2 regions of the Rhizobium sp. TRM96647 genome follow, and region 2 is predicted to be linked to the other one. Evidence: riboswitches for the same ligand, from Rfam matches in the RefSeq annotation. Region 2 holds a riboswitch; the other holds the start of a gene.
What was found. Region 2 has a riboswitch for S-adenosylmethionine ahead of metA (homoserine O-acetyltransferase MetA). Riboswitches for the same ligand answer to the same signal wherever they lie in the genome.

Region 1 (5,475 bases), on a different contig from region 2:
AAGCTGATCCTGCAGACCAAGAGCGACGGTCCGGTCGACCTGCTGGTCGCCGATTTCTCCAGTCCGGAGAACGTGCGTGCCTATGCCCGCTACGACGCCGATGCGCTACAGGTCGCCATCGCCGAGGGCCGCACCGCGCCGCACGAACTGCTCGGCAAGGGCATCCTCGCCTTCACGATCGACCAGGGCGCCCATACGCAGCGCTACCAGGGGATCGTCGCCCTCGACGGCCATACGCTGGAAGAGGTCGCCGGCGTCTATTTCCGCCAGTCGGAACAGATCCCGACGCGCGTCCGCCTCGGCGTGGCCGAACTCTACGTGCGCGGGGATGACGGCAAGACGCGCCACCGCTGGCGGGCCGGCGGTATGGTCGCGCAGTTCCTGCCCGAGGCGCCCGATCGCATGCGCCAGGCCGACCTTCCGAGCGGCGATGGCGAGGAGGCCGGCCACAAGGTGGAGGAAGACGACAAGTGGGCCGAAGCCCGCACGCTCGTCGAGACCATCGATACCGACGAACTCACCGATCCGAACGTCGGCACGGAGCGGCTGCTGTACAGGCTGTTCCACGAAAGCGGCGTCAGGGTCTATCCCTCGCAGCGGGTGCTCGACCAGTGCTCCTGCTCGCGCGACAAGCTGAAGACGGTGCTTTCCGGCCTGTCGGCGGAAGAGGTCGAGCACACGGCGACCGACGGCCATATCGAGGCGACGTGCGAGTTCTGCTCGACGACCTATCGTTTCGAGGTTTCCGAGGTCGCGCCCGCCTGAGCGCGTTTCCCGCAAGAGGCCGGCCGCGGCGCTCCCGCATCGGGGGCCGCGGCGGCCTCAGTTCAAGGTTCGGGACTGCCCGGGCGTGTCGAGCGAAAAGGCGGGAATGGCGACGTCGAACGCTTCGCCGGACGGTGTCTGCATCTGGTAGTGGCCGAACATCATGCCGGACGGCGTATCGAGCGGGCAGCCGGAGGAGTACTCGTAGGTGTCGCCCGGCTCCAGGGTCGGCTGCTCGCCGACGACGCCGGGCCCGCTTACCTCGTCGACCAGGCCGTTCTGATCGGTGATGTGCCAGTAGCGGGCCATCAGCGTGACGGTGATCTCGGAATGGTTGGAGATGACGATCCGGTAGCCCCAGACATAGCGGCTGTCGTCCGGGTCGGATTGCTCCTCCAGGTAGTAGGGCTCGACCGTCACCTCGATATCGCGGGTCAGCGCTCTGTACATTCTGATGCCTTGGCTCGAACCTGTTGCTGCCGTTGCCCCCGCAGGATGCCGGGCAGGCAGGTGCGAGCGGACAGATGTGCTTTTTGAATATTCACGTCCGCTTATTGGTTGCCACGTCTGCCGCGGCCGGATCAAGTTAATTGTGCCGGTGGGGACGGCCACCTTTTGGCGGAGAGGGACACGCTGCGGACCTGCGCTGCGTGCCCCGGCCGGGCGATCAGCCTCTGACTTTTTCCAGGGCCTGGGCGAAGTCGGCCAGCAGATCCTCGCCGTCCTCGATGCCCGCCGACAGCCTGAGGGTGCCGGGCGAGATGCCGAGCTCGGCGCGGGCCTCGTCGGTCAGGTTCTTGTGCGTCGTGGTGCCCGGATGGGTGATCAGGCTCTTGGCGTCGCCGAGATTGTTGGAGATCTCGACGATCTCCAGCGCGTTCTGCAGCGCGAATGCCGCCTCCTTGCCACCCTTCAGGTGAAGGCAGACGAGCGTCGAGCCGCCCGACATCTGCTTGGCGACGATATCGGCCTGCGGATGGTCCTTGCGGCCGGGATAGATCACCTGCTCGACCTTGGGGTGGCCGGCGAGAAAATCGGCGATCTTCGAGGCGTTCTCCGTCTGCTGCCTGACGCGCAGCGGCAGCGTCTCGATGCCCTTCAGAAGCGTCCAGGCGTTGAACGGCGACATGGCGGGCCCGGTGTGGCGGAAATAGTCCTGCAGGCTTTCCTCGATCCACTCCTTGTCGGAGAGCACGATGCCGCCGAGGCAGCGACCCTGGCCGTCGATGTGCTTGGTCGCCGAATAGACGACGACATGGGCGCCGAGTTCCAGCGGCTTCTGGTAGAGCGGGGTTGCGAAGACGTTGTCGACCACCACCTTGGCGCCGATCTGGTTTGCCAGCCTTGCCACGCCGGCGATGTCGACCACCTCCAGCGTCGGGTTGGTCGGGCTTTCGAGGAAGAACACCTTGGTGTTCTTGCGGATCGCCTTTTCCCAGTTGGCGAGGTCGCGGCCGTCGACGAGCGTGCATTCGACGCCGTAGCGCGGCGCCAGCGTCTCGACCACCCAGCGGCAGGAACCGAAGAGCGCACGCGCGGCGACGATGTGGTCACCGGCCTTGACCTGGCAGAGGATCGCGGCTGCGACTGCGGCCATGCCGGACGCCATCGCGCGGCCTTCCTCGGCGCCTTCGAGCAGACACATGCGGCGCTCGAACATGTCGTTGGTCGGGCTGCCGTAGCGTGCATAGATGAAGCCGTCGGTCTCGCCCTTGAAGCGCGCTTCGGCGGCCTCGGAGCTCTCGTAGACGAAACCCTGCGTTAGGAAGATCGCTTCGGAGGTTTCGGCATGCTGCGAACGCGTGGTGCCACCGTGGACGAGTTGGGTAGCCGGGCGCCAGGACTTGCTCATCGGATCATTGCCTTCCAAATAAAAAAACCGGCCGCAATGCAGGCCGGTTTTCACCCGGCCTTTTTAGCTACTTGTTTAACGTGGCTGCAAGCCGACCGGCCAAATCACCACGGGATATCCGGTCCATACTGCGTGGCGGCGCTTGCGTCAATTGCCTGCATTTGGTTTTGTCGGCCAGCGTGAAGGATAGGCTTATGACGACTGCTACGGGAATACTGGCCGACCGCGCCATCAGCGCGCTGTTTGACTCCGGCAGGCTGAAGAGCGAGGCGGCGCTGGACGTCGACCAGGTGCAGCCGGCGAGTCTGGACCTGCGTCTCGGCTCGAAGGCCTTCCGCGTCCGCGCGAGCTTCCTCCCCGGCCCCTCGCATCTCGTCGCCGATAAGCTCGACCGGCTGAAGCTGCATGTCGTCGATCTTTCCGAAGGTGCCGTGCTCGAGACGGGGTGCGTCTATATCGTTCCCCTGATGGAAAGCCTCGACCTGCCGAAGGAGCTGTCCGCCTCCACCAACCCGAAGAGCTCCACCGGCCGGCTCGACATCTTCACCCGCGTCATCACCGATCGCGCCCAGGAATTCGACAAGGTCCCGGCCGGCTACTCCGGCCCGCTCTACCTGGAGATTTCGCCGAGGACCTTCCCGATCGTCGTCCGGCGCGGTTCGCGCCTGTCGCAGATCCGGTTCCGCAAGGGCAACGCGCTTCTTTCGGATGCCGAACTGCTCGCCCTGCACAAGACCGACACGCTGGTTGCGAGCGACACGCCGAACGTGTCCGGCGGCGGCATCGCCCTTTCGATCGACCTGAAGGGCACCGGCCCCGAAGGCCTCGTCGGCTATCGCGGCAAGCACCACACCGCCGTGGTCGACGTCGACAAGAAGAACCAGCACGATATCTTCGACTTCTGGGAGCCGCTGTTCAGCCGCGGCCGCAACGAATTGATCCTCGATCCGGACGAGTTCTACATCCTCGTCTCGCGCGAGGCCGTGCACGTGCCGCCCCTCTATGCCGCCGAGATGACCCCGTTCGATCCGCTCGTCGGCGAATTCCGGGTCCACTACGCCGGTTTCTTCGATCCCGGCTTCGGCCACGCCGCCGCCGGCGGCTCCGGCAGCCGCGCCGTCCTCGAAGTCCGCAGCCACGAGGTTCCCTTCATCCTCGAACACGGCCAGATCGTCGGCCGCCTCGTCTACGAGCGCATGCTCGAACTCCCCGAAAGCCTCTACGGCTCGGGACTGGGCTCGAACTACCAGGCCCAGGGGCTCAAGCTGTCGAAGCATTTCCGGCCGAGGTGAGCGGGGAGGTCGCCGGGGCCGGCGCGCCAGCCGACCACGCCATGGCCTGAGGCCGGAGGCGGTATCGGTACGTGGCCGCCGGGCTAGGCAGGCACTGCCAGTTTCACGCGGTCGATGTCGTCGATGATCGCCTTGGTCTTGCGGATGTTCTCGATGCTCGAGGCGCCGAAGACGATCGCCTCTATCTTCTCCTGGCCCGCCACGTATTCGAGCGCGTCCCTTGGCGCGATGGCGCCGGAGCCGAAGACGGACATGGCGACGGGGCGGAAGCGACGTTTGCTGACGATGCGCTCATAGGCCTCCAGGCCGCCGCACATGCGGAACCCGAGCTTGTTGATGCTGGCGCACACGATGGGGTTGTCGACACCAACCTCGTCCAGGGCATCCAGCAGGCGAGGCAGGTTCATCGTGATGAACCCCGGCTCGGCCTTGTATTTCGTCCGCACATGATCGGCGAATACCGAAAACGCCTCGTGCATGCCAAGGCCGAGGATGAGATCGGTCACCACGTTCTGGAGAAAGATGACCGGAGTCTCCAGGCCGCGAAACATTTTCATCTCGCCGTCGATCAAAAGCTCGGCCATGCCCTTCATGTCCTTTCTCGCCAGAGAAAGGCCGCCCTTCATCAGCGTTCCGACGATGTTGCCGGAGGGCATGAACTTGCGCATGGCATTGACGAGCCCATGCTCGGTCACTGCGTTGGCATATTTGTGCGCGTAGGGCATGCACGGATAGAACTGAAGGCCCGCATAGCGCGCGGGGTTCGACCGCACGTGATCGCAGATCTCCTCGACGCGATCCTGCGTCGTGCACATGAAGACCCGTATCCCGCTGTCATAAGCACCGTCGAGAACGTCCAGGATTGCCTTCATGTCGCTGAAGCGCACGGACTGCGCGCGCGCCTTTTCCTCCGACATGTGATTGACGCCGAAGAACTGGTTGTCGCCAAACAAGATGCGTTCCATCGTCACCGCTCCTATTGCCGCGACCAGTGCAGGAGCCCTGCCGAGGGTCTTTCGCCCAATGATCTGTTGCCGAGAGGTTTGTTGCCGAGTGATTTGCTGCCGAGCGATACGTTGCCTTTCGGCAGCGACGCGTTCTGCGTACCGTCGGCTACCATCATGCCGAGAACCCGATCGGTTTCAGCGGCACTTTCGAAAGAAGAGATATTTCGGCTGTCCCGATCCCTGACCCTTTGCACGAAGTAGTCGAGCTGCGCCGAATACTCCTCTCCGCGGAGGTAGTACCAGACATCCTCCGTCAGTTCGGTCGTGTTTCTCAAGCTCCATCCCTTCTTGAGGCCCGTGTGCGCTTGCGGGTTCGTCCGCATGAATGTCTGGATCTCCTGCCGGTCTGCCGTGACACGACCGTTCGCGCCCCAGACCGTGATGCGCATGAACATCTTCCGATAGCTCTCGTCGCTCCAGTTGGCTTCGATCTGGCCGGTCATCCCGTTGCCGAACATCAAGGTGGAGAAGACCGCGTCCTCCACGTCGGCCGAGAAGATGCGGTTCAATGCGGTCCCTGCGACCTTTTCGGGCGCCCCGACGAGATAGTTGACGAGAT
Region 2 (5,475 bases):
CGACGGCGAGCACTTCGGGCGAGCCGGTGACGCACAAGACGATGACGTCGCATTGCGCCGCCATCTCGCGCGGCGTCTTCGCCTCGCGGGCGCCCTTGGCGACGAGCGCTTCGAGCGGCGCCCGATTGCGGTGCGCCATCACGACCAGCGGAAAGCCCTTGGTCAGAATGTTGGCGGCCATGCCCTGGCCCATGTAGCCGAGCCCGATAAATCCCACCGTTTGTTTCGTCATGACAGTTGGCCTCCCTTCCAGATGCTTGTTGACGTGCGGTCCGCCGGCAGTCGTCGCGACACGACAGACCTTTGGCGAGGCTGCATTCCTCGTTCGCTTTCCTGCAGGCTAGCCCGCCGCCGGCCCGGCAGACACGATCGAGGGTCAGCCCATCGTGAAGATGTAGTCGGTCTCCTGACGCAGGGTCTCGCCCGGTCGCAGGACCGCGTTCGGAAAGCCCTCGTGGTTGACCGCGTCCGGCCAGATCTGCGTTTCGAGGCAGAAGCCGGCGAAGGCACCGTAGCGGCGCCCCTCGAGGCCCGGAACGGGGACGCTGACCATGGAACCGGTGTAAAGCTGCACGCCCGGTTCGGTCGTGCGCACTTCGAGCGCCACGCCGGAGCCGCTGCTGCGGGCGAGCGCGACCGGGGTCTTGGCGCGACGCTCCTCCGCCAGGCAGAAATTATGGTCGTAGGCGACGCCGCCGGCCTCGGTCTGGCGACGCATCGGCGTCATCTTCCGAAGGTCGAAGGGCGTGCCCTCGACCGGCCTGGTCTCTCCGCGCGGAATCAGGCGCTCGTCCACCGGCAGGTAGCGGTCGGCTGCGATGCTGATCTCGTGTCCCAGCGCATCGGCCTCGCCGTCGAGGTTGAAATAGCTGTGCTGGCAGAGATTGGCGATGGTCGGCGCGTCGGTCGTGGTCTCATAGACGACCGACAGCGTGCCCGGGTCCTGGAGCCGGTAGGTGCAGGTGACCGTGCAGTTGCCGGGATAGCCGGCGCGGCCCGCCGGATCGACAATCCGCAGCGTCACGTGGCTTTCGGACTGGTCGACGATCTGCCAGTTGCGCCGGCCGAGCCCGTCGCTGCCGCCATGGAGATGGGTCACGCCGCGCTCGTTCAGTTCGAGCTGGTGGGACGTGCCGTCGATCGCAAAACGGCCGGCCGCGATCCGGTTGGCGTTGCGCCCGGGGGTGGCGCCGAAATAGGGGGAATGGGCGATGTAGTCGGAAAGGCCTTCCAGCCCGAGGACCAGCGGCGGCTCGTGCCCGTCAAGCCGCAGATCCTGGATCACGGCGCCCCAGGTGATGACTTTCGCCTTCAGGCCGCTTCCGGTCAGGACGACGAGCTCGACGGGTTCGCCCGTTTCCAGCAGGCCGAACTGTTCATTGCGCGCGTTCACCGATGTCCCTCCCGGCCTTGCCAAATCCGCGCCGCAAACTGCGGCAAAACCGATGCAGGGGCAACGGAAAAATCATACCAATGGATGCGGCAGTGCGGGCAATGGGCCGCGCCTGCACGGCCATGATCGTCAGAGCGTCTTCTGGTAGATGATGAAGGGCGTCTTGTCGGCGATCCTGTCGTAGAGGCTCCGCGCGGTGGCGTTGAACTCCTGCGTCATCCAGTAGACTTCAGCGGCATTCGCCTCGGCAGCCCTGGCATAGACCGCCTCGATCAGGGCGCGGCCGATGCCGGTGCCGCGGACCGCCGGATCGGCATAGAGATCCTGCAGGTAGCAGATGTCGCCGATCGTCCAGCAACTGCGGTGGAACAGGTAGTGGGCGAGGCCCACGGGCCTGCCGTCCAGAACGGCGAGCAGGCCCGCATAGTCGTTCGCCCCGTCGCCGGTCAGCCGGGCGAAGGTGGTGCGGAAGATCTCCTCCGGCAGGACGGTCTCGTAGAAGGCGAGATAGGCGGTCCAGAGGCGTCGCCAGTCGGCCTCGTCAGACGGGGTGAGGGCTCTGATTTCGAGGCCGCTCATGGTGTCATCCTTGCGGGCCGATCCGGTCGAGGTCGTAGGGCGTCGTCTGGTACATCTCGTTGATCCAGTTGCCGAACAGAAGATGCGCATGGCTGCGCCAGCGGTTCAAGGGCGCGATTGCGGGATCGTTGTGCGGAAAATAGTTCTTCGGCATCTTGATCGGCGCGCCGGCATCGACGTCGCGGAAATACTCGTCGGCCAGCGAAGTGGAATCGTACTCCACGTGGTTGAAGACGTAGAGGCGCTTGCCGCACTCTTCCTGCACGAAGCAGACGCCCGTCTCGTCGGATTCCATCAGGATCTCCAGTCCGGGCCGCTTGCGGATGTCATCCGCGCGCACCTCGGTCCAGCGGGAGACCGGGATCTGGAAGTCATCGGAGAAGCCGCTGAGAAACACCGATGCCGGATTGCGGTTGTGGTGGCGGAAGACGCCGAAGGCCTTCTCGTCGAGCGTGTATTTCGGCACGCCGTGGAAATGGTAGATCGCCGCCATCGCGCCCCAGCAGACGTTCAGGGTGGAATGGACGTTGGTGACGGTCCAGTCGAGAATGCGCTTCATCTCGTCCCAGTAGGTTACGTCCTCGTAGTCGAGCGTCTCGATCGGGGCGCCGGTGATGATGAAGCCGTCGAACTTGCGGTGCCTGATCTCCTCCCAGGTGTCGTAGAAGGCGAGCAGGTGGTCCTCGGAAGTGTTCTTGGCCTTGTGGCCGCCGATGCGCACGAGCGACAGTTCGACCTGCAGCGGCGAGGCGCCGACGAGGCGCGCCATCTGGATCTCGGTCTTGATCTTGTTCGGCATGAGGTTGAGAAGCCCGATCTGCAGCGGGCGGATATCCTGCCGGACAGCCACCGTTTCGGTCATCACCCGCACACCCTCATGGACGAGGGTTTCGAATGCGGGGAGCGTATCGGGAATCTTGATGGGCATCTTTCACTCGATCAAACAAAAAAACCGGCAGCGACGGCAGTCGCAACCGGTCCACGGAAGGTCTCTTCTCGCGGCCCCTTTAGCGACTTGTTTAACGTGGCTGCAAGCCGGCCGGCCAAATCACCACGGGACGGGCCCTACATAGCGCCAGTCCGGGAAAGAATCAATGTCGGCGTCCGGCAGGCGCCGGCGCTGACAGCCGGCGGCGCCCGGCGGCCCCGCCGACGTCAAGCCAGGTGATCAGACGAAGAACTGGCCGCCATTGGCGGAGATCGTCGAGCCGGTGATGAAGCCCGCATCGTCGGAGGCGAGGAAGACGACGCAACGTGCGATCTCCTCCGGTTCGCCCAGCCTGCCGACGGGGATCTGCGGAATGATGCGTTCGCTCAGCACCTTCTCCGGGATCGCGCGGACCATCTCGGTGCCGATGTAGCCCGGGCAGATGGCGTTGACGGTGATGTTCTTCGCAGCCCCTTCCTGGGCCAGCGCCTTGGTGAAGCCAAGATCACCCGCCTTGGCGGCCGAGTAGTTCGCCTGTCCCATCTGGCCCTTCTGGCCGTTGATGGAGGAGATGTTGACGATGCGGCCGAAGCCGCGGTCGCGCATGCCGGTCCAGACCGGGTGGGTCATGTTGAACAGGCCCGACAGGTTGGTGTCGACGACCTCGCGCCACTGCTGCGGCGTCATCTTGTGAAACATGGCGTCGCGGGTGATCCCGGCATTGTTGACGAGGATCTCGACCGGACCGAGGGCGGCCTCCACTTTCCCGACGCCGTCGGCGCAGGCCTCGTAGCTGGACACGTCCCATTTGAAGACCGGGATCCCGGTCTCGGCCTTGAAGGCCGCAGCCGCCTCGTCATTTCCCGCATAGTTGGCGGCGACCGCGTAGCCTGCCGCCTTGAGCCCGATCGAGATGGCCGCGCCGATACCGCGCGTGCCGCCGGTTACCAAAGCTACCCTGCTCATATTGTGCACTCCCCCCAAAGATTGCTGCCATCGTTGTTCTTCGGCCGGGCCGGGACCTTGACGGGCCGCCCCGATGCGGCTTGTCGGTGAAGGCAGTCGGTAAGTTCCTCCTTACGTTCTTTCGACGCACATGGCGACGCCCATGCCGCCGCCGATGCAGAGCGTGGCAAGGCCGCGGGATACGCCGCGGCGCTTCATTTCGAAGAGCAGCGTGTTGAGCACGCGGGCGCCGGACGCGCCGATCGGATGACCGATGGCGATGGCGCCGCCATTGACGTTGACGATCGCCGGATCCCAGCCGAGGTCCTTGTTGACGGCGCAGGCCTGGGCGGCGAAGGCCTCGTTGGCCTCGACGAGGTCGAGGTCGCCGATCTTCCAGCCGGCCCTCTCCAGGGCCTTGCGGGATGCGGGAATGGGGCCGGTGCCCATGATCTGCGGATCGACGCCGGCGGTCGCCCAGGAGACGATCTTGGCGAGCGGCTGGATGCCGCGGCGGCCGGCCTCGGCCTCGCTCATCAGCAGCGTTGCCGCCGCTCCGTCGTTGAGGCCGGATGCGTTTGCCGCCGTGACGGTGCCGTCCTTGTCGAAGGCAGGCCGCAGCTTGGCCATGGAGTCGAGGGTCGCGCCGTGGCGGATGTATTCGTCGCTGTCGACGATCACGTCTCCCTTGCGGCTCTTGACGGTGAAGGGGACGATCTCGTCCTTGAAGCGGCCCTCCTTCTGGGCGGCCTCGGCCTTGTTTTGCGATGCGACGGCAAAGCTGTCCTGCTCCTCGCGGGACAATTGCCACTTCTTGGCGACGTTCTCGGCGGTTATGCCCATGTGATAGCCGTAGAAGGCGTCGGTCAGGCCGTCCTTGATCATCGTGTCGATCATCTTGAAATCGCCCATCTTCACCCCGCCGCGCAGGTGGGCGCAGTGCGGCGCCATCGACATGGATTCCATGCCGCCGGCGACGATGATGCCGGCGTCGCCGGTCGCGATCTGCTGCATGCCAAGGGCCACGGCGCGCAGGCCGGAGCCGCAGAGCTGGTTCATGCCCCAGGCGGTCTTCTCCTGCGGCACGCCGGCCTTCATCGCGGCCTGCCGGGCCGGGTTCTGGCCCTCGCCGGCGGGGAGCACCTGGCCAAGGATCACCTCGTCCACCTCCTCGGCGGCGACGCCGGCCCGCTCGAGCACGGCCGTGATCGCCGCAGCCCCGAGTTCATGGGCGGGCGTATTGGCGAAGGCGCCGTTGAAGGAGCCGACGGCGGTCCTGGCCGCGCTGGCGATGACGATGGACGGGGTGGCCATGAAGCGTCTCCTCACATTGTTCTTGGTGCCGGAACCGGCGGTTTCGGGCCGTCGCGGCCCGCCCGGTTCCGAGGCTGCCCTTTTCGATTGTATCGCCGGACGAAGGCCGGCGCGAACAACCGCCTCAAGGCAAAACTGTCAAAGCTTTGGGGGAGAGTCAAACAACTTGTCTCGGCAATTCCGGGCCCAAGCAGAGCGACCGTGACCGGCGAAAATGATTTTGCGCAGCATTTTTTCACTGCAACGCACAATGCGTTTGTAATAACGTTGTTTTTGCGGATACTCGCAAATGCATGGAGCGGATTGGAATACGGGG

Region 1: another riboswitch for S-adenosylmethionine. It lies ahead of OCK02_RS10530 (O-succinylhomoserine sulfhydrylase); the one in region 2 lies ahead of metA (homoserine O-acetyltransferase MetA).

The regions. Positions count from the first base shown of each region.
Region 1 covers NZ_JAOXHF010000004.1:407,090-412,564, forward strand. The annotation lists gene OCK02_RS10520 (Hsp33 family molecular chaperone) at 1-765, shown strand, start outside; gene apaG (Co2+/Mg2+ efflux protein ApaG) at 823-1,215, opposite strand; gene OCK02_RS10530 (O-succinylhomoserine sulfhydrylase) at 1,433-2,617, opposite strand; SAM riboswitch at 2,660-2,738, opposite strand; gene OCK02_RS10535 (2'-deoxycytidine 5'-triphosphate deaminase) at 2,812-3,909, shown strand; gene OCK02_RS10540 (hypothetical protein) at 3,993-4,874, opposite strand; gene OCK02_RS10545 (Gfo/Idh/MocA family protein) at 4,886-5,475, opposite strand, start outside.
Region 2 covers NZ_JAOXHF010000001.1:259,178-264,652, reverse strand. The annotation lists gene OCK02_RS01255 (NAD(P)-dependent oxidoreductase) at 1-232, opposite strand, end outside; gene OCK02_RS01250 (aldose epimerase family protein) at 377-1,393, opposite strand; gene OCK02_RS01245 (GNAT family N-acetyltransferase) at 1,523-1,972, opposite strand; gene metA (homoserine O-acetyltransferase MetA) at 1,977-2,900, opposite strand; SAM riboswitch at 2,959-3,037, opposite strand; gene OCK02_RS01235 (beta-ketoacyl-ACP reductase) at 3,141-3,866, opposite strand; gene OCK02_RS01230 (acetyl-CoA C-acetyltransferase) at 3,978-5,159, opposite strand.